One region of the Streptomyces sp. NPDC059142 genome, then DNA from elsewhere that is predicted to be linked to it. Evidence: riboswitches for the same ligand, from Rfam matches in the RefSeq annotation. Region 1 holds a riboswitch; each other region holds the start of a gene.

Region 1 (6,922 bases):
CCCGCATCCACGGACCCGCGCCACCACCGCGGCGTTGCGGCAGGGACCCAGGCGTAGGGCGGGAGGACGAGGAAAGGGGCGCAGCCGTCCTATCGGCGCGAGGGGTACCCGGAGGGCCGGCCCACACTTGACGGAAGTGCAGCCCATGTCGAATTCTTCCGAAATCCACACAGGAAGGATTCCGACTTATTCCATAAAAGGAATCACATATTCACCCCGGCGCGTACGGAGATATTTCGGCGCGTGCGCGGTCGCCATCCTACACGCCGCGCTCCCGTTAGGGCGGTAAGTGTCTCCAGGATCTGTTCCATATGTTCTTCGAGCGCCGTAAAGGGGGGGAAAGTTTTCCCACCCGAGAAAACGAGTGAATGATGCACAACATGCACAGTCGCATCAGGACCGTCGCGGTGCTTTCCGTACCCGCGGTCGCGGGAACCGGAGTTGCGGTGGCAGCCAACCCGGCAACGCCGCACGCGGCCCCGTCCGCCGCGTACTACACGGGCACGTCCGGCTATGCCGTCGCCCCCTTCCGCTACGACGCCGCGATCCGCGACGACAGCGAGTGGGGCGACATCCACGAGGCAGGATTCGAAGTGAGCTCCGGCATGAACTACGCTCGGAGCGGTAAATGGCTCAGTAGCCGCTGAAGCCACGCTACAGAGAGATTTCCCGTTGTTTCCAATCATCGTCGGTATCTGCGTCATATGTTTCGGAGTCTGCCTTTTGGGCGACTTCCGGAATTTCACAAGTCGAAGCTTTGACTTCTTCTCCAGATTCACATACACAGGCATGGCCACAGTTAACACCCTCCGCCTTGTGGGGGCAGGTGGAATCTTGGTTGGAGTATTTTGGATCGCGACCGCACTATCCGAGATCCTCTAAGGTTCCTGGAGCATCTCGGGTTGAGGGTGCCAGGTCCCGGCCGCACGCAACGTGTTTCCGGCTGGTGACGAAAGCGGTGCCGTCTCCCATCGCCTCGTCAGCACCGAAGCCTTACAAGGGATCGACAAGGCCTGACGCGCCCACGACGATGACCTCCTCGCGTGCGCCAGATCGGACCCTTTGGCCGCGCGCGGCGTACGACGCGGGTTGCTGGTCAACCGGGGGCGCACCTGGATCTGCGTGAGCCGGCCGTCCCACCCGTCGTGTCGGCCTCGGTCCTGCTGCTGGTGGCGAAGACGGGCCGTGGTGAGGACCGCGCTCCAGGACGTGGCCGCACCCCATGTCCCGCTCGACCGGCCCGAACTGGTGGAGATCTTCTCAGAGCTCGCCAGCCGCTGACCCGGCGCGGCGCGCCCCTGTCAAGGGCCTGGCCGCCGGCGACACCCGCACTCTCACCCGCCCCGACGGCAGCGAACCGTCCGTCACCGCCGTGCCCGCCGTCCATGGCCCCGAGGAGCACGAACGCGACCCGGACGGCGAGGTCGACTGCCAGGTCGTCGGCTTCACCCTCGCCGGAGACGGGCCGCCCACCGTCCACCTCAGCGGCGGCACCGCCTCCCTCCGTACCCCGTGCATCGACGCGACCGTCCTGCACGCCGGCGCCGCCCGCGTCCCGCGAACGCCCGGTCAGCCTCGACAGCGTCCGCGCCGCCGCGGCCGTGATCCTCGGCGTCCCGTCAACATCCCCGCCCGCTCCTCCGGCTGGGCCCACTTCGCCGAAGGCCGCGGCCCCGTCGAGCATGCCTCCGACGACGCCGGCCTCACCAGCGTCCTGCGCATCGCCGACCACGACACCTGGCTCCCCCTCAAGCCCTGACCACCCATCATCCGAAGGAATTCGCCATGCCCCTCGTACGGATCGGCATGATCCGCGGCCGTAGCACCGAGAACACCCGGGCCATCGCCGACGCCGTCCAGCAGCCCCTCATCGACGTCCTGAAGATCCCCGAGCGGGACCGCTTCCAGATCATCACCCAGCACGACCCCACCGAGATCATCGCCCTGGACGCCGGGCTCGGCTTCGAGCGCACCACCTCCGGCGCCGTCATCGTCCATATCTTCACCCAGCACGGCAGCACCACCCGGGACAAACAGCGCCTGTACCGCACGCTCGCCCAGCGGCTCGCCGCAGCCGGCGTCGACGGCAAGGACCTGTTCGTCAGCTCCTTCGAGAACGGTCCCGAGGACTGGTCCTTCGCCGACGGCCGCGCCCAGTACGTCGAGGGCGACCTCGCCGTCCCCGGACACTGACCCATCCAGGATCACCGCCGCGCTACCGGGGTGGCGCGCGGGCAACGGCGCCCTCCCAGGCCGACAATGCTGCTGTGTACGCGGATCTGCTGCCGGAATCCACCCTGCGTGAAGCCGTCGACCTGGCCGTACGTCTTGTCGAGTTCGCCGGCGCGCTGATCATCTTCGTGGGCGCGGTCTGGGCGTTCGTGCAGTTCCTCCGGTACGGAATCCACCGGTCGCGCAACCGGGGAAAGCCCGAGGCCGCTGCCTTCGGCTTCAACCGGATCCGGCTGGCGCTCGGCCGTTTCCTGGCCCTGGGACTTGAGTTCCAGCTCGCCGGCGACATCCTCCGCACGGCCATCGCGCCCTCGTTCACCGAGATCGGCCAGCTGGCAGCGATCGCGGCCATCAGAACCGTGCTGAACTACATCCTGGGCCGCGAGATCGAACACGAGCGCCGTGAGATCGAGCGGTTCACCTCCAAAAACGACACCACCGTCACAGAGACCGCCCCATGACCGTGCTGCTGGCCCAGGCCGCCGTCGTCGTTACGGCCTTCGGGCTGGTCAGCGCCGTGTGCACCGCTGCCCGGATGCGCCGGACACAGCCCGCCGTAGCGGTGCTCACGGACTTTCTCGTAGCGGCCGGCCTGATCCGCCTCGCCGGTCAGCCGTCCTGGACGGTCCTGGCGACCGCCGCAGCCACCATCGGCGTCCGGCTGATGGTCAACTCCAGCCTCCGCACAGAAGCGAAGCGGTAACCGCTCGGCAGACACGCTTCGCCTCGCGCGGCGGAGACCCCAGGTCGGCCTACTACCCGTTGAGCTCCTGGATCGGGTAGGCGCACGGACCGTTCAGCGCGGGTCACCGGTGCCGGCCACCACGGGGCGGCAGGCGTGCAGCGGGGGTTCCACGTCTCCCCGGGCCGGTGAGCCACTGCGGTGCGCACCTCGGCAGGGCCGCCGTTCGCTCCCGAGCAGCTCAGGGTGCGGGAGGAGCGGGAGCCTCGGAAACTGGGGGCAGAGATTCCTGCCCGGCCGGATGGAGTGCTTGGCCGAGAAGCTGTCCGGTGGATACGGGATGACCTGTGAACCGGACGGGATTCTGTGTTCCGTATCACGTTCCGGAGTGTGAACACGTTCGGCCAAGGGGTCGTCCACGCTCTAGCCTGGCGGGTGCAGCTGGTTCGCCCTGCCCGCCAGGCAGACGCGTCGTAAGAGGGAACCCGGTGGAACTCCGGGACTGCCCCGCAGCGGTGAGTGGGAACGACCGCCGTCATACGCACTGGGTCCGCCGTACCGGGCCTGGGAAGCGACGGCCAGTAGGTGTCTTCCGCGGGAAGGCGTGCTCGCGAGTCCGAAGACCTGCCCGTTGCCCGTGCGCGAACCATGCGTGCACGGATATCCCGGTGGCCTCGTGGGCGGGTCGGCGTACCTATCAGACGGATGATCACGCTGCGCCGTGCGGCGTCGGGTCCGTCCGGTTCGTCACTCCTTCGCGCTCGCGTCCTGTCCCGGGATTCAAGGGAGATATCTCGCGAAGGAGATTTCCGTGACAACGAAGTCCGCAGCCGCGGCAGCACGGGCCACTGCGTACGGTTGCCCTCGCCGGGGACCGAACCGGGAAGTGAACCGGGCCGTCGCGGAACACCGCAAGGGCTTTGTCACCGCCGACGCCGACATCGCGCTCACCAAGCGGTTCGACGCCCATCACCACTTCCTGGTGCCCGAACTGGAGCCCCACACGGTCGTCACCGCTGACTCGACCAAGCAGTTCGCCGAGCTCGGGGAAGCCCTCGCCCTCGGTCCGAGCGCCCGCTCCGTCCTGGCCGGCCCCGTCACGTACCTCGCGTTCTCCGAGCCCGCCCCCGGTGTGCCCGCCGACTTCGAGCCACTGACGCTGCTGGACCGGCTGGCGCCTGTGCACACGGAGGTCCTCACCGATCTGCGCATGGCCCACGCCCATCTGCGAGCCGGCCGGATCGACACCCCCGGATACGAGGAGCGGGTCACCCCCGAACGGGTAGCGCACGACTCCCCGTGCGAAGCCGGTCCGGGCCTGCACGACATCCGCTCCCCGCGCCTCCTGAGCACGGAGGAGGCCGTAGACATTCCGCGGACCGGACTGGAATCAACCCCCGCGGCCGTCTGCGGTGCGTTCCCGACCGCGGCCTGAAGGTGTCCGCCCGGCCCCGGGCGACGGCCTCCACGGAGAACCTGGCCGCCGCCGCCGCCCGCACCGTCCGGAAAGAACTCACCGCGTCCTGACCGCAGTACCGGTCGGCCGGGGGTGGGTGTACCCGCCTCGACGTCCGGCTCCCGGCTTGAGAGAAAGCAGCAGCCCATGGCTCTCGGTATCCCCAGCACCAGGGGAGACAGCGCAGTGTCCATTCGCGACCTCCTTGCACGAGGAGGTCGCTCCTACTCATTCGAATTCATGCCACCGCGCAGCACGGCGGCCGAAGCCGGATTGTGGACCGCGATCCGTAAACTGGAGGCGTTGGCACCCACCTTCGTCTCGGTGACGTACGGCGCCGGTGGTTCGACACGAGGCCGGACCGTGAACGTCACGGGGCGGATCGCCCAGGAGACCACGCTCACACCGGTCGCCCACCTCACCGCGGTGGACCACAGCGTCGCCGAACTGCGGAACATCCTCGGGCATTACGCCGACCAAGGTGTGCGGAACATCCTTGCCCTGCGCGGAGACCCGCCCGGTGATCCGCTCGGTCCCTGGACACGACATCCGCGGGGTATTCAGTACGCGAGTGAACTCGTCGGCCTGATCAAGGAATCCGGAAACTTCTGCGTCGGCGTCGCCGCCTTCCCCGAGATGCATCCCCGCTCCCCCGACCGGGACAGCGACATCAGCCACTTCATCGACAAGTGCCGGGCCGGAGCCGATTACGCGATCACCCAGATGTTCTTCGACGTCGATGACTATCTGCGGTTCCGTGACCGGGTGGCAGCGGCCGGATGCGAGACACCGATCATCCCGGAGATCATGCCGGTCACCACCATCCGCTCACTGCAACGCATTCCCGCCCTCTCCACCGCCGCCATCCCCGCCCGGCTCGCCGAGTCCATGCTCGCGGTCCAGAACGACCCCAGAGCGGTCAGGGCACTCGGAATCGACCACGCCATCGCGATGTGCGGCCGACTGCTCGCCGAAGGGGCTCCCGGACTGCACTTCATGACCATGAACTTCTCGACGGTGACAACGGAGATCTACCAGAACCTTGACCTCCATGGATAAGCACGTGAATACCTCGCCGGTGGGAATCCGCCGTCCCTCGCTGGTCGGCATCGTCAACATCACCACGGATTCGTTCTCGGACGGGAACAGGTTCCTGAGCACGCGGGCGGCGGTGGCTCACGCGCACCGCTTGCGCGAGGAAGGGGCCGACGTCATCGAGCTCGGGCCTGCCGCGAGCCATCCGGGAGCCCAGCAGGTGCCCGCGGACGAGGAGATGAGGCGGCTGGTCGACGTCATCGATCAGCTGGTCACCGAAGACATCCCGGTATCGGTCGACTCGTACCAGTCCGCTACACAGCGGTTCGCCGCTGCGCGGGGCGCCACCTATCTCAACGACATCCAGGGCTTCGCCGATCCCGCTCAGTACGGGGAGCTCGCCGACACCGGGTGCCGACTCGTCGTCATGCACTCCGTACAGCGCCTCGGCCCCGCCACAAGAGTGCGAACCGATCCCGCCGAAGTGTCCAGAGCGATGGAGGAGTTCTTCGACGAGCGTCTGGCCGCCTTGGAGAAGGCCGGCATCGCACACGACAGGCTGGTCATCGACCCCGGTCTGGGACACTTCCTGGGCAGCACGCCTGAACCGTCGCTGAGGACGCTTGCGGGTCTCGAACAGCTCAAGGCCCGCTTCGACGTACCCGTACTCGTCTCCCCTTCCCGCAAGTCGTTCCTGCGGGCGCTGACCGGGAGCGGCCTTCCCGGAATCGGTCCGGCCACACTGGCGGCGGAACTGTACGCCGCGCGTAGCGGCGCGGACTTCATACGCACGCACGATGTCGCGGCGCTCCGCGACGCCCTCACGGTCTTCGGAGCTCTGGAAGCCGTCAAGGAGAGCGGCCGGTGACGCGGCCGGAGGATTCCACGGCAGCAATTCGGCGGACGGTGGCGGCTGTTGATCCCGTTGTCGGCTGTTGATCCCGTGTCCGGCCGTTCCGGTCCTCGGCGGCTGGGACACCGGCATGACTGACCCGCGACGCGGGTACTTCCGCACGGTGGCAGGGTACGAGCCCTGCCACCGTGCGTGAGGTGGAGAAACCACGGCGGGCGGCGACGCCGAGGAGAGCGTCGTCGTGGTCAGCCGCCGGCCTGGTCGTTCCCGACCGGCGTACTTACGTGCCGTACCCGGTGGAGCGCACGGTGGTGTGACGGCGCAGGGCCTCGTACGGTGCGCAGATACCCCATCTCCGGGGTCCCGTGCGTGGCCCCGGAACGGTTCCGGAGCCACGCGCGTTCCGCGTGGTTCAGCGGTGACGGAAGGTGGGTGCCCGCTTGTCGGTGAAGGCTGCCATGCCCTCCTTCTGGTCTGCGGTGGCGAACACCGCGTGGAACAGGCGGCGTTCGAATCGGACGCCTTCGGCGAGCGTGGTCTCGAAGGCCCGCCCGACCGCCTCCTTCGCCATCATCGCGATCGGAAGCGACATATCCGCCACCGTCCCGGCGACCGCCAGCGCCTCCTCGACCAGTTCGTCGGCCGGGACGATCCGCGAGACCAG
Region 2 (6,922 bases), on a different contig from region 1:
AGACGTCCTGGAGCCCCATTGCGCCCAGGCCCACCGGGCGCCACTTGGCGTTGGAGCGGCCCGCCTGCTCGGTCGGGTAGAAGTTGATGTCGACGACCCGGTCGAGGAAGGTGACGGCGGTACGGACGGTCTCGTCCAGCCGCTCCCAGTCGATCTCGCCGGTGGCCGCGTCCACGAACGAGCCCAGGTTGACCGAGCCGAGGTTGCAGACGGCCGTCTCGCCGTCGTCCGTGACCTCCAGGATCTCCGTGCAGAGGTTGGAGGAGTGGACGGTGTGGCCGGGCTCGGCCGTCTGGTTCGCCGTACGGTTCGACGCGTCCTTGAAGGTCATCCAGCCGTTGCCGGTCTGCGCGAGGGTGCGCATCATCCGGCCGTACAGCTCACGCGCCTTGATCGTCCTGCGGGCGAGACCGTCGGCCTCCGCCTTGCGGTACGCGGCGTCGAACGCGTCGCCCCACAGGTCGACCAGGTCCGGTACGTCCACGGGCGAGAACAGCGACCATTCGCCGTCCGCCTCGACCCGGCGCATGAACTCGTCGGGGATCCAGTGCGCCAGATTGAGATTGTGGGTACGGCGCGCCTCCTCGCCCGTGTTGTCACGCAGTTCGAGGAACTCCTCCAGATCCGCGTGCCAGGTCTCCAGGTAGACACAGGCGGCGCCCTTGCGCCGGCCGCCCTGGTTGACGGCGGCGACGGAGGAGTCGAGGGTCCGCAGGAACGGGACGATGCCGTTGGAGTGGCCGTTCGTCCCCCGGATCAGTGAACCGCGCGAGCGGATACGGGAGTACGACAGGCCGATGCCGCCCGCGTGCTTCGAGAGCCGCGCGACCTGGTGGTAGCGGTCGTAGATCGAGTCCAGCTCGTCCAGCGGCGAGTCCAGCAGGTAGCAGGACGACATCTGCGGGTGACGGGTGCCGGAGTTGAAGAGGGTGGGGGAGGAGGGGAGGTAGTCCAGCCGGCTCATCAGCCGGTAGAGCGCGGCGACCTCGTCGAGCGCGTGCGCGCTCTCGTCCTCGGCGAGCCCGGCGGCGACGCGCAGCATGAAGTGCTGGGGCGTCTCGATCACCTGGCGGGTGAGCGGGTGCCGGAGCAGATAGCGGCTGTAGAGCGTCCGCAGCCCGAAGTAGCCGAAGCGGTCGTCCGCCGCCGGATCGATCAGCGCGTCGAGGCGCTCGGCGTGGCGGGTGACGAAGGCGGCCGTACGGTCCGCGATCAGGCCCTCGCGGTGGCCGACGGCGACGGACGCGGAGAACGACACGGCGCCCTGGGAGGCCGCCTCGTCGGCGATCGTACGGGTGAGCAGCCGGGCGGCGAGACGGGAGTAGGCCGGATCGTCGGAGATCTGTCCGGCCGCCGCCTCCGTGGCCAGCTCGCGCAGCTCGGCCTCGTCCGAGCGGGCGTTGCGGCCGCGCAGCGCGGCGGCGGCGATCCTGCCCGGGTCGGCGTCGGGCAGATCGGCGGTCAGCTCGGTCAGGGTCCGCAGCAGCGCGGTGCCGGGGGCGTCGGACTGCCCGGCTGCGGTCGCCGCTCCGTTCCCGGCCCCCGCCTCCGCAACCGCCGCCGAGACAACTGAAACCGGATCCGCTGGCGCGATGGTCACGTGGTGCTCTCCCTCGCTCGGCTCTGGGCCACGAGGAGGCACGGGTCCGCGCACGCGGACGCACCCCTGCCCTTGAGGGGAGGCACACCGCGCCGCGTCCACCGGCCCAACCGCGAGGCCCGGACGTCTGGGCGCCCGGATCGGTCGAGCCGGACGCACTGCCGGCAGGTGTTCGGACTGGCGGGCACGACAAAGCGCGCCACAGTACACCGTTGCGGGACAGTTCCGGATTCACACCGGATTCCCCTGCGTCGACAGCGAGGTCGAGCATACATCTGGGGGGCGCGCGCTGCGTCACCCCCCAGATGTTGTGTCGTGGGTCGCTTCGCCCCGTGATTGTCGGACCCCTCCGCTATCGTCATGAGGACAAGGCGGAGGTATCCCCATGACGGTCATCGACTACGAATCCCAGATCCATCCCGAAGAGTTCGACGAGGCCACCGCGATAACGGCCCGCACCATCACGAGTATCCGGCTGGACTCATCGACGGGAAGATCAGGAGCAGGGTCGTGCCGGACGGGGACCACGGACGCATCGTGCAGTGGCTGACACGTATCCGTATGCGGTCCCGCCCGGAGCTGTGGCTCCGAACCGGTCGGGATCACGCTGGAGACCGGGCAGCTCAAGGACTGGGTGCGCTGAGCTGACGACGAACGGGCCGCCGGACCCGTGGGAGAGGTCCGGCGGCCCGAGGTCCGCGCAGTGCGGCCAGGCTGCCCGGTGCGGGCAGCCTGCCCGGTGAGGGCTCAGCAGCAGCGGAACCCCTCGCGCGGATCGGCCTCGCGGGCGTCCGTGCGGCTGCGTTCGAACGCGCGGCGGGTCATGATCTCCCCCGCCGGGCCGCCCGCGCCCGCGTGGGCCCGCGCGTGGGCCACGTAGCGCTCGTACGCCGACTCGCCGGTGAACTCCCGCACGTACCAGCGGATCCGCCGCGCCACGTGCCGCAGCCGCTCCGCCGTGTCGCGCGGGCGACTTCCGGCCCCGCTTCCGGTCGGGGTTCGGGGGCCGTTCCGTAGCCCGGTCACGCCGGGCCCGTTCCCGCCGGGACGGTCTCCCGCTCCCTGGTGGCCTCGGCGGCGGCCAGCTCGGCCTTCTCCTCCTTGGTCGGGATCATGCCGGCGGGGGCGACGATCCTGGACTCGGTGTACGGGACCTCCGTCAGCCGGGCGCTCTCCGGGTCGCGGATCGCCTTGAAGCAGACCCGTCCCGCGTCCGCGATGACCACCAGGATGAGGACCGCGAAGATGGCCGAGAGGACCCCGTCCACCGTGGAGTTGGTGACGACGGTGTGCATGTCGTCCATGGTCTTGGCGGGGGCCAGCACCTCGCCCCGGTCGATGGCCGACTGGTACACGTCGCGCTGGGTGAAGAAGCCCACCCTCGGGTCGCCGGAGAAGATCTTCTGCCAGCTCGCGGTGAGGGTGACGGCGGCGTCCCAGGCGAGCGGCACGGCCGTCACCCAGGCCCACTTCAGACGGCCGGACTTGACCAGCAGCGTGGTGCAGACGGCGAGCGCCACGGCCGCCAGGAGCTGGTTGGCGATGCCGAAGAGCGGGAAGAGCTGGTTGATGCCGCCCAGCGGGTCGTGGACACCGACCCAGAGGAAGTAGCCCCAGCCGCCGACCACGACCGCGCTGGCGAACCAGACGCCGGGCTTCCAGCTCACCTGGCGCATCGGCTTGTACACGTTGCCGAGCATGTCCTGGAGCATGAAGCGGCCGACACGCGTCCCCGCGTCCACCGTGGTGAGGATGAACAGCGCCTCGAACATGATCGCGAAGTGGTACCAGAACGCCTTCATGGCGGTGCCGCCGACGACCGACGAGAAGATCTCCGCCATGCCGAGGGCGAAGGTCGGCGCCCCGCCGGTCCGCGAGAGCAGACTCGTCTCCTCGACGTCCTTCGCCGCCTGGGCGAGCTGGTCGGGCGAGATGGTGAAGCCCAGGTTCGCGACCGCCTGCGAGGCGGACTCGACCGTACCGCCGATGACCCCGGCGGGGGAGTTGACCGCGAAGTACAGACCCGGGTCGATGATGCAGGCGGCGATCAGCGCCATGATCGCGACGAACGACTCGGTCAGCATCGCGCCGTAACCGATCATCCGGATCTGGGTCTCCTTCTGGACCATCTTCGGCGTCGTGCCCGAGGAGATCAGGGAGTGGAAGCCCGAGAGCGCGCCGCACGCGATGGTGATGAAGACGAACGGGAACATGGACCCGGCGAAGACCGGTCCGTCACCGCGGCTCGCGAACTCGGTGACCGCGTCCATCTTCATCGTCGGCAGCGCGATCGCCACGCCCAGCGCCAGCAGCACGATCGTGCCGACCTTCATGAACGTCGACAGGTAGTCGCGCGGTGCCAGCAGCATCCACACCGGGAGCACGGAGGCGAGGAAGCCGTACGCGATCATCCAGATGACCAGCGTCCCGGCCTCCAGCGTGAAGGTGTCGGCGAGCGAGGACTCCGCGACCCAGCCGCCCGCCACGATGGCGAGCAGCAGCAGCGCCACCCCGATGAGCGAGACCTCGGTGACCCGGCCGGGGCGCAGGATCCGCAGGTACACGCCCATGAAGAGGGCGATCGGGATGGTCATGGCGATGGAGAAGACGCCCCACGGCGAGTGCGCCAGGGCGTTGACGATGACCAGCGCCAGCACGGCCAGCAGAATGATCATGATCATGAAGACGGCGATGAGCGCGGCGGCGCCGCCGAAGGGGCCGATCTCGTCCCGGGCGATCTGGCCGAGGGAACGGCCGTCGCGGCGGGTGGAGAAGAACAGCGTCACCATGTCCTGGACGGCGCCGGCGAAGATCACGCCCGCGACGATCCAGATCGTGCCGGGCAGATACCCCATCTGCGCGGCGAGCACGGGACCGACCAGGGGCCCCGCGCCCGCGATGGCCGCGAAGTGGTGGCCGAACAGCACGCGCCGGTCGGTGGGGTGGAAGTCGACCCCGTTGTCCAGCCGTTCCGCCGGGGTGGCCCGGGTCTTGTCGACCTTGAGGACGCGGTTGGCGATGAAGCGCGAGTAGAAGCGGTAGGCGATCGCGTACGAGCCGAGGGCGGCGGCCAGCATCCACGCCGCCGAGACCTCCTCGCCCCGGGAGAGGGCGAGCACCCCCCAGCCCGCCGCGCCCACCAGCGCGACCAGGGTCCAGACGGCGATGGATCTCGGGCTGAGGCCCCCTGGGGCCTTCGGCCGGGTGTCCGTCGACGGGGTGTCGTTCGGCGCGGGCTCTGGCATGGCGAGTCGTCCCCTCACTGGTCACCTGCGTACCGCCTGATGCGTCATGCGTCACGCGTAATGCGCAGGAAATCTAGGGGACCATCCCGGGACACGCCACCACCAGCCCATATCCCGGTACGTTAACTGCCCGCGGGCGGTGGGTTTATGTATGCCTGAGGGGAATTCCCGTGCCGGACGTCAGGGGCGCGGGCGCTGGAGGCGTGCCACGAACTTGTAGCGGTCGCCGCGGTAGACGGACCGTACCCACTCCACCGGTTCACCGGCCGCGTCCAGCGAGTGGCGCGAGAGCATCAGCATCGGCAGCCCCACGTCCGTACCGAGCAGCCCGGCCTCGCGCGGGTTGGCCAGCGAGGTCTCGATGGTCTCCTCGGCCTCGGCGAGATGCACGTCGTACACCTCCGCCAACGCCGTATAGAGGGACGTGTACTTGACGAGAGAGCGGCGCAGCGCGGGAAAGCGCTTCGCCGAGAGGTGCGTGGTCTCGATGGCCATCGGCTCACCGCTCGCCAGCCGCAGCCGCTCGATCCGCAGCACGCGCCCGCCCGCGGTGATGTCGAGGAGCCCGGCGAGGGTGTCGTCGGCGGTGACGTAGCCGATGTCGAGGAGCTGCGAGGTCGGTTCGAGCCCCTGGGCGCGCATGTCCTCGGTGTACGAGGTGAGCTGGAGGGCCTGGGAGACCTTGGGCTTGGCGACGAAGGTGCCCTTGCCCTGGATGCGTTCGAGCCGGCCCTCGACGACGAGTTCCTGGAGGGCCTGGCGCACGGTCGTCCGCGAGGTGTCGAACTCGGCGGCCAGGGTGCGCTCCGGCGGTACGGGCGTTCCGGGCGGCAGCGTCTCCGTCATGTCGAGCAAGTGCCGCTTCAAGCGGTAGTACTTGGGCACGCGCGCCGTACGGGTGGCGGGTCCGCCCTCGGTCTCCGTACCGACCCCGTCCGTGGCCATGGCCTGCCTTCCCGACTCCTGCGCTGCTGCCGTCACCGGCTCCTCCGTCTGTCGCGGCTCACATGGTGGCACGGTCCGGCCACGGGTCGTCGCCCTCTCTCAGGTGTCGGTCCGATAACGGACACGACTGCCCTTCTTATACACCCTTGACACCCCTAAAGGTCTAGGCCAAGCTCACTCCCTACTGGCCTAATGGTCTAAACCATTAAAGGGGCCAGGGGGGTTGCAGTGTCCCTGAGGAGGGTGGCGTGAAGCGCAAGCTCATCGCGGCGGTCGGCGTCGCAGGCATGGTGATCGGCCTCGCGGCGTGTGGATCCGACGATTCGAAGGGCGGTGCGTCCGGGGGAGATTCGGCGAAGGAACTCACCGTCTGGCTGACGGTGGACGCCCAGAACAACTGGCCGGAGCTGGTCAAGGCCGCTGACGACGCCCTGGTCGAGAAGCACCCGGGCATCAAGATCAAGCACGAGTACTACGGCTGGCCCGACAAGAACGCCAAGCTCGACGCCGTGCTCGCCACCGACAAGGCCCCCGACGTGGTCGAGATGGGCAACACGGAGATGCTCGGCTACACGGTGAAGGGCGCCTTCGCCGAGCTGGACCCCGCGAAGTTCGACAACTCGGACGCCTGGCTCGACGGGCTCAAGTCGTCGGTGACGTACAACGGCAAGACCTACGGCGTGCCGTACTACGCCGGCGGCCGGGTCGCCAACTGGCGCAAGGACGTCGCCAAGGAGGCCGGGGTCTCCGCCGTACCGAAGACCTACGCCGAACTGACCGCCGGGCTCGACAAGATCCAGGCGAAGAACGGCGACAAGTTCAGCGCCTGGTACCAGCCCTCGCGCGACTGGTACGCGGCCATGTCCTTCGTGTACGACGCCGGCGGCTCCATCGCCGAGGACAACGGCGGCACGTTCAAGGCCAACCTCTCCTCCCCCGAGTCCCTCAAGGGGCTGAAGGAGTACAAGAAGGTCCTGGACACGTACATGCACGCGGACAAGACCAAGGACGAGTCCGACCGCTACATCGTGTACGGCCAGGGCCAGTCCGGGATGATCTTCGCCGCCGCCTGGGAGGGCGCGACCGCCGAGGACCCGAAGAGCGACAAGACCGGCAAGCTCAAGGGCAACCT
Region 3 (6,922 bases), on a different contig from region 1:
TCTCCCCGTCAGGACGTGGGCAGTTCACCCCGGACGGTACGGGCGGCGGTGACCAGGTTCTCCAGGGAGGCACGGGTCTCGGGCCAGCCGCGGGTCTTCAGGCCGCAGTCCGGGTTGACCCACAGCCGCTCGGCCGGGATGGCCTTGAGGCCGGTCCGCAGCAGGTCGGCGGCCTCCCGCGCGCTCGGTACGCGCGGGGAGTGGATGTCGTACACGCCGGGACCGGCCTCGCGCGGGTAGCCGTGGGCGGCGAGTTCGCGGGCGACCTGCATGTGGGAGCGGGCGGCCTCCAGGCTGATGACATCGGCGTCGAGGTCGTCGATGGCCTGGACGATGTCGCCGAACTCGGCGTAGCACATGTGCGTGTGGATCTGGGTGTCCGGGCGTACGCCGCCGGTGGTGAGGCGGAAGGACTCGGTCGCCCACTCCAGGTACGCGGCGCGGTCGGCGGCGCGCAGGGGCAGGGTCTCGCGCAGGGCGGGTTCGTCGACCTGCACGACCGAGGTCCCGGCGGCCTCCAGGTCGTTCACCTCGTCGCGCAGGGCGAGGGCGACCTGGCGGGCGGTGTCGCCGAGCGGCTGGTCGTCGCGGACGAAGGACCAGGCGAGCATGGTGACGGGGCCGGTGAGCATGCCCTTGACCGGGCGTGCGGTGAGGGACTGGGCGTACGTCGTCCAGCGCACCGTCATGGGCGCGGGGCGGGAGATGTCCCCGGCCAGCACCGGCGGGCGGACGTAACGGGTGCCGTAGGACTGCACCCAGCCGTGCTGCGTGGCGAGGTAGCCGGTGAGCTGCTCGGCGAAGTACTGCACCATGTCGTTGCGCTCGGGCTCGCCGTGGACCAGCACGTCGATCCCGGTCTTCTCCTGGAAGGCGACGACCTCCTGGATCTCGGCCCTGATGCGCTCCTCGTACCCGGCGGTGCCGATCCGGCCGGCCCGCAGGTCGGCGCGGGCCGTACGCAGTTCGCCGGTCTGCGGGAACGAGCCGATGGTGGTCGTCGGCAGCAGCGGCAGTCCCAGGTGGGCACGCTGGGCCGCGGCCCGCTCGGGGTACGGCTGGGAGCGGCGGCCGTCGGCGTCGGTGACGGCGGCGGTCCTGGCCCGTACGGCCGGGTCGTGGGTGAGGGCGGAGTCCGTACGGGAGGCGAGGTCGGCCCGGTTGGCCGCCAGTTCGGCGGTGATGGCGCCGGTGCCGTGGGCCAGCCCCTTCGCGAGGGTGACGATCTCGGCGGTCTTCTGCCGGGCGAAGGCGAGCCAGCGCAGCACCTGCGGGTCGATGTCCGCCTCGGCCGCGGTGTCGAGCGGGACGTGCAGGAGGGAGCAGGACGCGGCCACATCGACCCGGGCGGCGAGACCGAGGAGGGTGGCGAGGGTCGCGAGGGACTTCTCGTAGTCGTTGATCCAGATGTTGCGGCCGTTGACGACGCCCGCGACGAGCCGCTTGCCGGGGAGCCCGCCGGCGGCGGCGAGATCGTCCAGGTTGGCCGCGGCGGCGTCGGTGAAGTCCAGCGCCAGCCCCTCGACGGGCGCCTTCGCGAGGACGGGCAGCGCGTCGCCGAGCCGGTCGAAGTACGAGGCCACCAGCGCCTTCGGCCGGTCGATGAGGCCGCCGAGGACGCGGTAGGCGCGGGCTGCGGCGTCCAGCTCGGCGCGCGTACGGTCCTGGACCAGCGCGGGCTCGTCGAGCTGCACCCACCCGGCGCCGGCCGCGCGCAGATCGGCGAGGACCTCCGCGTACACCGGCAGCAGCCGGTCCAGCAGCGTCAGCGGCTCGAAGTCGGCGGGCGCACCGGGGGCGGGCTTGGAGAGCAGGAGATAGGTGACGGGGCCGACCAGGACCGGGCGGGCGGTGTGCCCGAGCGCCAGCGCCTCCGTCAGCTCGGCGACCTGCCGGGTGGAGTCGGCGGTGAAGACGGTGTCGGGGCCGAGTTCGGGGACGAGGTAGTGGTAGTTGGTGTCGAACCACTTGGTCATCTCCAGCGGCGCCACGTCCTCGGTGCCGCGCGCCATCGCGAAGTAGCCGCCGAGCGCGTCGGCCGCGACGGCCGCACGGTGCCGCTCGGGTACGGCGCCGACCATGACGCTGGTGTCCAGGACGTGGTCGTAGTAGGAGAAGTCGCCGGTGGGCACCTCGTCGACACCGGCGTCCACCATCTGCCGCCAGTTGTCCCGGCGCAGACCGGCCGCCGTCTGCCGGAGGGCGTCGGCGGTGACACGGCCCTTCCAGTACCCCTCGACGGCCTTCTTCAGTTCCCGGTTCGGGCCCTGGCGGGGGTAGCCGTACACGGTGGCCCGTGCTGCCGCGGCTGCGGACTCTGTCGTCACGGAAATCTCCTTCGCGAGATGACTCCTGAACATCCCGGGGACGGGACGCGGGCGCGAAAGGGTGACGGACCCGACGGTCGACGCGGCGCCTCGGGCGCGCTCGTCCGTCCGGTATGCACGCCGACCCGCCCACGAGGTCACCGGGATATCCGCACGCGATCGGTCGCGTACGGGCAACGGGCAGGTCTTCGGACTCGCGGGCACGTCTGCCGAGGCAGACTCCTACTGGCCGTCGCTTCCCGGATCCGTCCGGATCCAGTGCGTATGACGGCGGTCGTTCCCGCTCACCGCTGCGGGGCAGTCCCGGATTCCCACCGGGTTCCCTCTTACGACGCGTCTGCCTGGCGGGCAGGGCGAACCAGCTGCACCCGCCAGGCTAGAGCGTGGACAACCCTCTGGCCGAATGTGTTCACATTCCGGAACGTGACATGGATCACGGAGATCACGGGGTCGTGTCGCGGGGTGGGGCGTCTCGCAGCATCCTGGAACCGACCGTGATGCCGGAGGAACGGACACGGGAGGGAGCGTGCGCGGGTGTGACGACCGGTGGCGGGCCGGGGCGGGAGACCGCCCGGCTTCTCGACAGTCCGGTTCTCGGGCTGCTGCCGTGGATCATCTTCGCGGTGGTGGTGGGGCCCGGCCGCTTCGAGCTGGGGGTCGGGCTCTCGCTCGCCTGCGCGGTGGCCGTGGTGCTCGCCGGGCGGATCTGGCGTCCGCACGGCTCGTGGAAGCTCCTGGAAGTCTGTGACGTGGCCTTCTTCGGGGTGCTCGCCGTCGTCGGGGCGCTCGCCACCCCTGGGGCGCTGCGCTGGCTGGAGACCTACGCGGGGGAGATCGCCAATCTCGCGCTGGTGGTCATCGCCTTCGGCTCCATGGCCCTGCGCTCGCCCTTCACCCTTCCGTACGCGCGGGAGCAGGTGCCCCGCGCGCACTGGGGCTCGCCGGTCTTCCTGCGGACCAACTACCTGATCACCGGCGTGTGGGGTGCGGCGTTCCTCGTGGCGGCGGTCGCGGGCGGCTACGCCGATCTGGTGCAGCACGACCCGGACAACATCTGGACCGGGTGGATCGTCCAGATCGCGGCGATCGTCGTGGCCCTGCGCTTCACCCGCTGGTACCCCGCCCGGGTGCGAGCCCGCGCCGCCGCGGGGGACGCCGCGGATCCGCCCCCGGACAAGGAGCTGTGAGCGCCGCGCCCCCTCGCCGACCTGCGGCGCCGGCCTGCGGCGACGGCGTGCGGCGACGGCCTGCGGCGACGGCGTGCGGCGACGGCCTGCGGCGCCGGCCTGCGGCGCCGGCCTCACCCGGTGGGCGCCTCCGCGAAGATCCAGCGGTTGGCCGCCAGCGCGTCGGTCGGCTCGGGGAGCGGGCCGCGCCCGTGGAGGCGGGTGAAGTCGAACGGCGAGCGCTCCGAGACCGTCCACCCCCGCCGGGCGAGGTCGGCGGCGGACGCGGGGCGCGGATCCGGGTCGAAGAGGGCCGGCAGATCGATGTCGATCCGCGCCTTCGTCGTCGTGTAGACCGGACTGGCGCGTACGTCCGCGCCCTCCAGGTTCTTGATCTCGTACGCCAGTGTGCTCCCGGGCGCGCTCAGCCGGTCCACCGTCGCGAGGATGTTCCGCTCGGCCGCCGCCGGGAGGTAGAGCAGCAGCCCCTCGACGAGCCAGGCGGTCGGCGCGCCCGGGTCGAAACCAGCGCCGACCAGCGCGTCGCCCCAGTCGAAGCGGAGATCGGCCGCGAGCGGTCTGCGCTCGGCCGCGGGGACGGCCCCCGACCCGTCGAGCACGGCCTGTTTGAAGGCGAGCATCCCGGCGGTGTCGAGCTCGTGGACCACACAGCCGGGCGGCCAGCCGAGCCGGAACGCCCGTGAGTCCAGCCCCGCGCCCAGCAGCACCACCTGGCGCACGCCCGTCTGCGCCGTACGGAGCAGATGGTCGTCCAGGACCCGGGTGCGCAGGGCGAAGTACCGGCCGAGGCGGCCCCAGAGCGGGTCCGCGTCCCCGCTCGGGACCTGCTCGGGGCGGACCGGCCAGCCGGCCGAGGCGGGCGCCGCCCGGACGAAGCGCTCCGCGAACTCGTCCCGCGCCAGGGCGTCCGGGCGGTGGGTCTCGATGGCGCGGGCGGCGGCCACCATGAGCGCGGTCCTGCCCACGCCGCCCGCCACCCCCGGATCCAGCTCCGGCGCCGTATCGGTGGTGGTCACCCGAACAGGCCCGCGGTGAGGTGGTCCCCGGCGATGCCGGCCTTCTCCGGGCGGTAGAAGTCCCTGATGGCCTCCGCCCAGATGTCCACCGCGACACGGTCGTCGTCCGTGGGGTTCAGGGCGTCGAACAGTGCGTCGATGTTCGGCTGCTGGAAGCCGACGCCCCGCATCAGGCCGCCGAAGACGGGACGGGTGACCAGACCGTCCTCCTCCAGGGAGCCGAGACCGGCGAACGCCTCGGCGAACGCGTCGACCGTCGGCGCGAACCGCTCCGGCGCCAGGACGCAGGCGGTGAACTCCTCCTGGCTGACCCGCCCGTCGCCGTTGGCGTCCAACTCGGTGACGAGTGTGGTCCAGTACCGCTGGAAGGCGTCGAGCAGCGCGCGTTTTCGGGCGTCGGCGGCCGTGGGCACCGCCGCGACCACCCGGCTCCCCATCAGCTCGAAGTCGGCGGCCTCCAGGTAGCCGTTCCCGTCGGCGTCGAACAGTGAGAAGACGAGCTGGACACGGTGGGTCGCCTCGACGGTACGCATGGCGCTCTCCTCTGCTCTCCGGCCTTCCGGTCTCCGGTTGCGGGCCGCTTGTCCCTCACTATCCGGGCGCCGCGGGCGCGGTGGTGAGGAAAGCCCGTCACGTGCACACGAACGAGCGCAATGCGGGGGCCGGCGCATGAAAGGCCGCCGTTCTGGAAAGCGGGGCGTTCCGTTCGCCCGCCCGTCCGCACGTAGCATCGACCGTGCCCGAGAACGAGAGCGAGAGACTTTCCACCATGGCATCACGCGCCCTGCTTGCGGATCCGGCCTTTCTCGCGTTCTGGGAGGAGCGGCATGTCTGCCTGCTCGCCACCCGCCGCCCCGACGGCACCCCGCATCTGGTGCCCGTCGGGGTGACCTACGACTCGCGGACCGGGCTCGCCCGGGTCATCACCGGCGGCGGTACGGCGAAGGCCAGGAACGTCCTCGCGGCGGGCCCCGGCGCGCCCGTCGCGGTCAGCCAGGTCGACGGAGCCCGCTGGGCCACGCTCGAAGGCACCGCCGTGGTCAACCGCGACCCCGAGGCGGTCGCCGAGGCCGAGCGGCTCTACACCCGGCGCTACAAGCCGCCGCGCGTCAACCCGGAGCGGGTGGCGATCGAGATCACCGTGACCAGGGCCATGGGGAAGGTCTGAGGCGGCCCCGGACACGTTCTACAGCGGAAGCGTGATGCAGATGCTCTTGCCTCCGCCGTCGCCGTCCTGGCGGACGACCGCGGAGCCCGCGAGGCTCGACGTGAGTTCGACGACGGTCGCCAGCCCCGTGCCCGCCGCGTCCGCGCCGGTGCGGGCCGTGGCGCGCAGGGAGGGCTGGTAGGGGTGGCGGTCGTGGACCGCGAAGACGAGGGTGTCGTGGCCCGCCGCGTAACTGACGGTCAGGCTGGGTGAGGCGGACGCCGCGTGCCGGACGCTGTTCGTGACCAGTTCGCTGAGGATCAGCAGCGCCGGATCGACGGCGGGGTGGTGCGGGCTGATGCCCCACTCGGCCAGTAACCGCTGGGTGGTCTCGCGCGCCGTCCGTACGGCGGCGGGCCGGGTGGGCAGCGTCAGCACATGGCGGTGGGGCAGCGGGGCGATACGGGGCCTCACCGCGCGGAGACCTCGGATTCCCGCAGTTCCTCCAGGAGTTGGTGCTGACCGGCCAGCAGCTCGGTGAGGATCCGCCGGGCGGCCCGCAGCAGGTCCGCGACGTCGCCTCCCGCCAACTCGTAGACGACGGTGGTGCCTTCGCGGCTGGAGGTGACGATCCCCGAGCGGCGCAGTACGGCCAGTTGCTGGGAGAGCGCGGAGGGCTCGATCTCGATCTCGGCGAGCAGGTCCCGTACGGGCATCGGGCCGTCCTGGAGGAGTTCCAGGACCCGGATACGCACCGGATGCCCCAGCATCCGGAAGAACTCCGCCTTCGCCTGGTACAGCGGAATCCCCACGAAACCCTCGCTCTCCCTCTCGCCGCACGGCCCCCACGGTGTGGCACACGGCCCGTACAGCATCTAGGCAATTGCAGAAGTTTGCAATTCCTGGGGACATGGAACGGCCGTGCGATCCGTACGGGGTGGGGTGGGCCGGTCCGTAGGGGGTGGGGTGGCCGGTCCGTACGGGGCCGTACGGACCGGTTCCGCTGGCCGGTCCGGCGGACCGGTGGGCCCTGCGGCGGCCGAAGGAGGCTGCCGGATCAGGTCACTTGGACTTCTCGGGCGTCTCAGTCCTCGGCGGAGGACTTCTTCTCCTGAAGGCCCCCGAGGAAGTCCTTCGCCTTGTCGACGCCGGTGTCGAGGTGGTCGCTGTACTTGCCGTCGGTCTTGTCGTCGATCACGTCGGCGACCTTCTCCAGCCCGTTCCCGATCATCTCGCCGTGCTCGC
Region 4 (6,922 bases), on a different contig from region 1:
GCCGCCGCGTCCAGCAGCAGGTCCACGAGGTGGTCGTGGAGCAGGTTGACCTCGTCCACGTACAGCACCCCGCGGTGCGCGTCCGCGAGCAGCCCCGGCTCGAACGCCTTCACGCCCTCCGACAGGGCCCGCTCGATGTCCAGCGCCCCCACGAGCCGGTCCTCCGACGCGCCCACCGGCAGCTCGACCATCCGCGCGGCGCGCGCCGCGCCGGACGTGTCCCCGTGCGGCCCGTCCGGGCACCGCGGATCCGGCGCCGCCGGGTCGCAGCTGAACCGGCACCCCGTCACCACCGGCACCTCGGGCAGCAGGGCGGCCAGCGCCCGTACCGCCGTCGACTTCGCCGTGCCCTTCTCACCCCGTACGAGAACGCCGCCGACCGCCGGACTGACCGCGTTCAGCAGCAGGCCGAGCCGCAGATCGTCCATCCCCACCACGGCGGTGAACGGAAAGGGGGTGCTCATAGGCTGATCGCTCCTTCGAATGACTCATCGGTGACCGGACGGCGTCCCACGGTGTTCGGTCCCACGGTGTTCGGACCCACCGTGTTCGGACCCACCGTGCTCACGGGGCTCCCGGAGGGATGAACGGCAGTCCGGCCGGGGCGCCCTCCTCGATCAGGCGCAGCAGCGCGGCCGTGTCCGCGTGCTCCTCGACGAGGTCGGCGAGGAGTTCGAGCTGTTCCTCGCGCAGCGCGCCGAAGCCGGTGTCCGGCGCGGGGACGAACCGCCGGCCCGCCGTCCGCGCCACCTCCGCCAGGAACCGCCGCCGGAAGGCGTCGCTCTCCAGCGCCCCGTGCCAGTGCGTGCCCTGGACGGCGCCGACCCGGCAGCCGTCCAGCGCCCGCCCCGCCGGGTCCGTGACAAAGGCGTCCCCGCCGCGCACGTCCGCGACGCCGTGGTGGATCTCGTACCCCTCGACCGGCTCGCCGAGGGCCACTCCCGAAGGCCGCGCGAGGGTCTTCTCCCGCGCGAACCTGACCCGTACGGGCAGCAGTCCGAGCCCGGCCACCTCACCCGCCCGGGACTCCACCTCGTCGTGGATCCGCTCGCCGAGGATCTGGTAGCCGCCGCAGATCCCCAGCACGGGGCGGCCCTCGGCGGCCCGCAGGGCCAGCGCGTCGGCCAGGCCCCGCTCCCGCAGCCACGCCAGCGCCCGCACCGTGCCGCGCGTGCCCGGCACGATCACCAGGTCCGCGTCGACCAGCTCCTCGGGCCGGTCCACGAACCGCACCAGGACCCCGGGTTCGGCCGCCAGCGCGTCCACATCGGTGAAGTTCGACATCAGCGGTACGGCGCAGACCGCGACCCGCAGCACGTCCGCGCCGTACGGGGGAGCCACCACCGACTCGCGGGCGCCACCGCGCAGCGAGATCCGCAGCCCGTCCTCCTCGTCGATGCCCAGACCGTGCCGGAAGGGCAGCACCCCGAGCGTCGCCCGCCCGGTCAGCCCGCGCAGCATGTCGAGCCCCGGCTCCAGCAGCGAGACATCGCCCCGGAACTTGTTGACGAGATACCCGGCCACCAGCGCCTGGTCCTCCGGGCCGAGCAGCGCGGTCGTCCCGAAGAAGGAGGCGAAGACCCCGCCCCGGTCGATGTCCCCGACCACGACCACCGGCAGCCGCGCGGCCCGTGCGATCCCCATGTTCACGATGTCGGTACGGCGCAGATTGATCTCGGCGGGGCTGCCGGCGCCCTCGCAGATCACGGCGTCGTACGTGGACCGCAGCTCCGCCAGGCAGGCCAGTACGGGTTCGAGCAGCGCCTCCCGGCCGCCGCCGTGCAGCGTCCTCCCGGGGGCCGGCCCGCCGGGCGCTCCGAAGAATCCGCGGGCGCTCAGCTCGCCGACCGGCTTGCCCATCAGCACCACCTGGCTGCTGCGGTCGCTGCCCGGCTTCAGCAGGACGGGGTTCATCAGCGCGGTCGGCTCCACGCGCGCGGCCTGCGCCTGCATGGCCTGGGCGCGCCCGATCTCCGCGCCCTCGCGGGTCACGAACGAGTTCAGCGACATGTTCTGGCCCTTGAACGGCGCGACCTTCACCCCCCGGCGCGCCAGCCAGCGGCAGATCCCCGCCGTGACGACGCTCTTGCCCGCGTCGGAGGTCGTGCCCGCGATCAGCAGCCCTCCGCCGAGCCCCGTGCCCCCGCTGTTCCGGCTCATCCGCGCCTCCTGGTGGTGAGGGCCGCGCGCACCGCGCCGTACCCGAGACGGCCCGTGACACAGACCGCGAGAGCGAGCACGTTGACCCGGCGGGCCAGCCGCACGGCGCGCTCGATGTCCTGGACCCCGACCGGGCGTCCCGCGGCGTTCAGGACGGGGCGGTGCTCCACGCGCCCGCCGTACGCGAGCGTCCCGCCGAGCCGTACCCCCAGCGCCCCGGCGAACGACGCCTCCACCGGGCCCGCGTTGGGGCTCGGATGGCGGTGCGCGTCCTGCCGTACGGCCCGCAGCGCGCCGCGTCTGTCGGGCCCGGCGGCGACGGCCAGCGCGGCGGTGAGCCGGGCCCCCGGCCATCCCGCGACGTCGTCGAGCCGGGCCGAGGCCCAGCCGAACCGGCGGTGCCGCTCGCTCTTGTGACCCACCATCGCGTCCAGCGTGTTCACGGCCCGGAACCCGGCGAGCCCCGGCACCCCGGCGACCGCGCCCCACACCAGGGCGCCCACGACGGCGTCGGAGGTGTTCTCGGCGACGGACTCCACGACGGCGCGGGCGATCTGCGCCTCGTCCAGGGCGTACGGGTCGCGCCCGCACAGATGCGGCAGGCGCCGCCGGGCGGCTTCGAGGTCCCCGGCGGCCAGCGCGGCGCCCACGGTCCGCGCCTCACGGCCCAGCGAGGCGCCCCCGACGACGGCCCAGGTGGCGGTGGCGGTCAGCGCCACGGAGGCGGCGGGGCTGCGGCGTACCGCGGTGGCGGCCAGTGCCGCGGCCCCGGCGGCGCCTCCGGCGCAGAGCACGGTGTGCAGCGCGCCCCAGCCGCGGTGGTCGCGCCACAGCGCGCGCTCGACGGCCCCGGCGGCCCGTCCGAAGGCGGCCACCGGATGGCCCCGGCGCGGATCGCCGAAGAGCCGGTCGCCCAGCAGGCCGAGGGCGGCGCCGTACGCGAAGACCCGCTCGGCGGCAGGGGCGGCTGAGCCGCCCCGCGCGGCACAACCGCAGCCAGGCATGGCGAAGTGTCCTCACTCAGGGTCCGCGCCCCGGTTCGACGTTCGGAGTACGACGGCGAGAGTTCCTGGCTCCTGGAGGCATGCTCACAGTGACAGTGGCGGGACCGCGCCGGATTCGCACCGGCTTCCTCTGCTGCCGTCGTCAATGGCCCCGGAAGTCCACCACGCTCCGCAACACCCGTCAACTCATCCTTGACCTGCGACGGGACAGTGTGCGGAGCCCCACATCGGGCCGGTCGGCCGATGCGGGGCTCCTGGGGCGTGGTGCTCGTGGGCTCAGGCCACGATGAGGCTGATCCCGTACGCGACGGCCCCGGCGCAGAGCGCGAAGCACAGGTAGGCGCCGGCACGGGCCGCGAGCGGCGCGGGGCCGGTGGCGGGGGTGGAGGCGGCGGCCGAGGTGGAGGCCGGTCCCGGCGCGGCCGTGGAGCCGCGCTTGGCGAGGCCCACGATGCCCAGGGTGAACAGGCCCACGAGGGCGACGGTCGCCACGAGGCTGACGCCGAAGACGGAGGCGAGTGCTGCCCAGTCGATGTCCATGGGGTCGTTTCCTTACACCGTGGCGGGGCGGGCCGGTTCGGCCTGGTCCGGGGCGGTGGCCGCGGGGGCCGGGATGGTGGCCGAGAGGTCCTGGCCGGGGGCGCCCGCCGGGGGAGGCGGGGTGACGGCCGCCATGGCGGTGGTGACCACCCCGGCCGGCTCGGCGGCGGAGCCGGTGGTGGCGGGCTCGTCGGTGACGTTGGTGTGGTCGACCGGGCGGCGGCGCGAGGCGAGCCAGATCCCGGCGGAGCCGGCGACCAGCAGGATCGCGACGACGGTGATGCCCCAGGTGCCCTGGCCGGTCAGGAACTCGGCGCCGGCGGCGACCAGTCCCGCGGCCGGCAGCGTCAGCCCCCAGGCGACGAACATCCGGGTCGCGGTGGACCAGCGCACCACTCCGCCCTTGCGGCCGAGTCCCGCGCCCATCACGGCGCCGGAGCAGGACTGCGTGGTGGAGAGCGAGAAGCCCAGGTGCGAGGAGGCCAGGATGACCGTCGCGGCGCTGGTCTGGGCGGCGAAGCCCTGCTGCGGCTGGAGGTCGGTGAGGCCGGTGCCCATGGTGCGGATGATGCGCCAGCCGCCGAGGTACGTGCCGAGGGCGATCGCGACGCCCGCGGAGACGATCACCCACAGGGGCGGGTTGGAGCCGGGGGCCAGGACGCCGCCGGTGACCAGGGCGAGCGTGATGACGCCCATCGTCTTCTGCGCGTCGTTGGTGCCGTGGGCGAGGGAGACGAGCCCGGCGGAGGCGATCTGCCCGGCCCGGTACCCCTTGGCGGTGGCCTTGTCGTCCGTACCGCGACCGATCCGGTACGTCAGCTTCGTCGCCAGCAGGGCGGCGAGTCCGGCGACCACGGGAGCGGCGAGCGCGGGGATCAGGACCTTGGTGACCACGACCCCGCCGTTGACGCCGGAGGCGCCGACGGACATCAGGGTGGCGCCGATCAGGCCGCCGAAGAGCGCGTGGGAGGAGCTGGACGGGAGTCCGAGCAGCCAGGTGAAGAGGTTCCACAGGATGGCGCCGACGAGCGCCGCGAAGATCACTTCTGTTCTGATGCCCTGTTCGTTGATGAGCCCGCCGGAGATCGTCTTGGCGACCTCCACGGACAGGAACGCGCCGACGAGATTCAGGACCGCGGACATGCCCACCGCGACCTTGGGCTTCAGAGCGCCGGTCGAGATGGTCGTCGCCATCGCGTTGGCGGTGTCGTGGAAACCGTTCGTGAAATCGAACACGAGAGCTGTCACGATCACGATCGCGAGCAGCAGCGTGATGTGTTCCATTGACCCAGGACCCAGGCAATCGTTCGACGTCGGTGGCCTCGGTGAACGTAAGGAGTCAGGGTGAACGGAAGATGAACTGGGTGGGTCTACGGAGTGACCCACTCCGTGGAGATCCCGGCGGCGCCTGGCAGGATCGGCGTATGACGGATGAGCGGACCGGCGAACACGGCGAACTGACCGGCGTACCAAGCGAATCGGCGACCGGAGCGGGCGAACCGGCGACCGGACGGGACGATCTGGAACGGGCCTGGGCGGAGCTGGTCGCCACCGCCCGCAGAACGGCCTCGGAGGGGCTGGTCGTCGGCACCTCGGGCAATGTCTCGGTCCGGGTCGGCGACCTGGTCCTCGTCACCCCGAGCGGAGTGCCGTACGACCGGCTCGCACCCGGCGACGCGATCGCGGTCGACCTCGCGGGACGGCAGGTCCTCGGCACCCTCGCCCCCACCAGCGAACTCCCGCTCCACCTGGCCGTATACCGCGACACGTCCGCGACGGCCGTGGTCCACACCCACGCCGTGCACGCCACCGCGGTCTCCACCCTCGTCCCCGAACTCCCCTTGATCCACTACATGGCGGCGGCCCTCGGCGGCCCGGTCCGCGTCGCCCCGTACGCGCTGTACGGCTCGGCGGAGCTGGCCCGCGGGATGTGCGAGGCCCTGGTGGACCGCACGGCCTGCCTGCTGCGCAACCACGGCACGGTGGCGTACGGCGACACCCTCGCCCAGGCGTACGACCGCACCGCTCAGCTCGAATGGATGTGCCACCTGTGGCTCACGGCGAGCGCGGTCCCGGGACACCGGCCCTCGCTGCTCACGGAGGAGCAGGTCCGGGAGGTGGGGGAGAAGCTGCGCGGCTACGGCCAGCGGGGCTGACCCGCCGGACGGCGCCGGGGCCCCCGACGGCATCGGATCCGGCGGCGGGGACGAGGCCGCGGCGCGGCGGGGCCCGTCCCGCGCCCCCGACGGCCCCCGCCCGCTGGCCGGGTCCGGCGCGGGTGGTGACACTGGGAGCGTGCGCCCGGCTACAGCGACGGCAGCGGCCGTCACCACAGTGCTCGGGGTCGGCGCGGCTGCGGTCGCCGCCGGCCGGTACGCCAGCGATGCCGCGCTCAAGGCACCGCCGGGGCGGCCCCTGCCCAGCGACCCCAGGATCACCGTGCACGCCACGGCCGCCGGCCAGGTCACCCTGACCCGCTCGCTCGCCTCCCTGCGCCCCGGAACGTACGGGATCGAGGGGACGGGCGTGCACGCCGTCGTGGGACCGGTCCTGGACGGTGTCCCGCACCCGGCCGACACCGTGGTGCGCCGCCTCGAACGGGTCACCCGCGGCGCCCTCGTGCCGGGGCGGCGCGTCCGGCTCACCCCGCAGGTGCACAGCGGCGACCCCGGGACCGCCCTGGGCCTCGCCCACCAGAACATGTGGATCCCGGGCGAACTCGGCTCCCTCCCCGCGTGGTTCGTGCCGGGGCCGCGCGACACCTGGGTGATCACCGTGCACGGCCTCGGCACCACCCGCGAGCACCCCCTGAACGTCATGGAGTTCCTCGCGGCCCAGCGCCTGCCCGTCCTCGACATCTCCTACCGGGGCGACCCCGGCGCGCCCCGCTCCCCGGACGGCCTGGGGCACCTCGGCGACTCCGAGTGGCGCGACCTCGACGCGGCGATCCGCCACGCCGTCCGCCTCGGCGCCGAGCGCGTGGTCCTGCACGGCTGGTCCACCGGCGCCTCGATGGCGCTGCACGCCGCCGCGAACTCCGCCCTCAGCGAGCGCATCGCCGGGCTCGTGCTCGACTCGCCGGTGCTGGACTGGGAGGCCACCCTGCGGGCGCTGGCCACCGCCCGCCGGATCCCCGGCCCCCTGCTGCCGCTCGCGGTACGGGCCGCCCAGGGGCGGACGGGGCTGCACGGCGACCGGCTGCTGGAAGCCGCCGACCC

What was found. A riboswitch is a leader RNA that binds a small molecule or an ion and turns the genes downstream of it on or off. The one in region 1 is predicted to bind cobalamin.
Positions count from the first base shown of each region.
Region 2: linked by a shared signal. The riboswitch ahead of ACFXPK_RS18730 (ribonucleoside-diphosphate reductase subunit alpha) and the one ahead of ACFXPK_RS04315 (hypothetical protein) in region 1 are both predicted to bind cobalamin.
Region 3: linked by a shared signal. The riboswitch ahead of metE (5-methyltetrahydropteroyltriglutamate--homocysteine S-methyltransferase) and the one ahead of ACFXPK_RS04315 (hypothetical protein) in region 1 are both predicted to bind cobalamin.
Region 4: linked by a shared signal. The riboswitch ahead of ACFXPK_RS17070 (cobalamin biosynthesis protein) and the one ahead of ACFXPK_RS04315 (hypothetical protein) in region 1 are both predicted to bind cobalamin.

Region 1 covers NZ_JBHZDA010000006.1:24,612-31,533, forward strand. The annotation lists gene ACFXPK_RS04290 (hypothetical protein) at 381-647, shown strand; gene ACFXPK_RS04295 (hypothetical protein) at 1,223-1,759, shown strand; gene ACFXPK_RS04300 (tautomerase family protein) at 1,786-2,193, shown strand; gene ACFXPK_RS04305 (DUF1622 domain-containing protein) at 2,268-2,693, shown strand; gene ACFXPK_RS04310 (hypothetical protein) at 2,690-2,935, shown strand; cobalamin riboswitch at 3,358-3,561, shown strand; partial or broken gene ACFXPK_RS04315 (hypothetical protein) at 3,726-4,190, shown strand; gene metF (methylenetetrahydrofolate reductase [NAD(P)H]) at 4,518-5,429, shown strand; gene folP (dihydropteroate synthase) at 5,422-6,273, shown strand; gene ACFXPK_RS04330 (enoyl-CoA hydratase) at 6,671-6,922, opposite strand, start outside.
Region 2 covers NZ_JBHZDA010000048.1:525-7,446, reverse strand. The annotation lists gene ACFXPK_RS18730 (ribonucleoside-diphosphate reductase subunit alpha) at 1-1,600, opposite strand, end outside; cobalamin riboswitch at 1,746-1,888, opposite strand; gene ACFXPK_RS18725 (YbdD/YjiX family protein) at 2,348-2,548, opposite strand; gene ACFXPK_RS18720 (carbon starvation CstA family protein) at 2,623-4,845, opposite strand; gene ACFXPK_RS18715 (GntR family transcriptional regulator) at 5,026-5,790, opposite strand; gene ACFXPK_RS18710 (extracellular solute-binding protein) at 6,039-6,922, shown strand, end outside.
Region 3 covers NZ_JBHZDA010000077.1:4,206-11,127, forward strand. The annotation lists gene metE (5-methyltetrahydropteroyltriglutamate--homocysteine S-methyltransferase) at 9-2,327, opposite strand; cobalamin riboswitch at 2,489-2,687, opposite strand; gene ACFXPK_RS24235 (hypothetical protein) at 2,864-3,514, shown strand; gene ACFXPK_RS24240 (SAM-dependent methyltransferase) at 3,628-4,530, opposite strand; gene ACFXPK_RS24245 (EF-hand domain-containing protein) at 4,527-5,063, opposite strand; gene ACFXPK_RS24250 (pyridoxamine 5'-phosphate oxidase family protein) at 5,300-5,698, shown strand; gene ACFXPK_RS24255 (ATP-binding protein) at 5,717-6,151, opposite strand; gene ACFXPK_RS24260 (ArsR/SmtB family transcription factor) at 6,148-6,489, opposite strand; gene ACFXPK_RS24265 (antitoxin) at 6,762-6,922, opposite strand, start outside.
Region 4 covers NZ_JBHZDA010000041.1:14,421-21,342, forward strand. The annotation lists gene ACFXPK_RS17060 (putative cobaltochelatase) at 1-464, opposite strand, end outside; gene ACFXPK_RS17065 (cobyric acid synthase) at 565-2,160, opposite strand; gene ACFXPK_RS17070 (cobalamin biosynthesis protein) at 2,157-3,164, opposite strand; cobalamin riboswitch at 3,201-3,320, opposite strand; gene ACFXPK_RS17075 (hypothetical protein) at 3,441-3,704, opposite strand; gene ACFXPK_RS17080 (anion permease) at 3,717-4,988, opposite strand; gene ACFXPK_RS17085 (class II aldolase/adducin family protein) at 5,129-5,860, shown strand; gene ACFXPK_RS17090 (alpha/beta hydrolase) at 6,000-6,922, shown strand, end outside.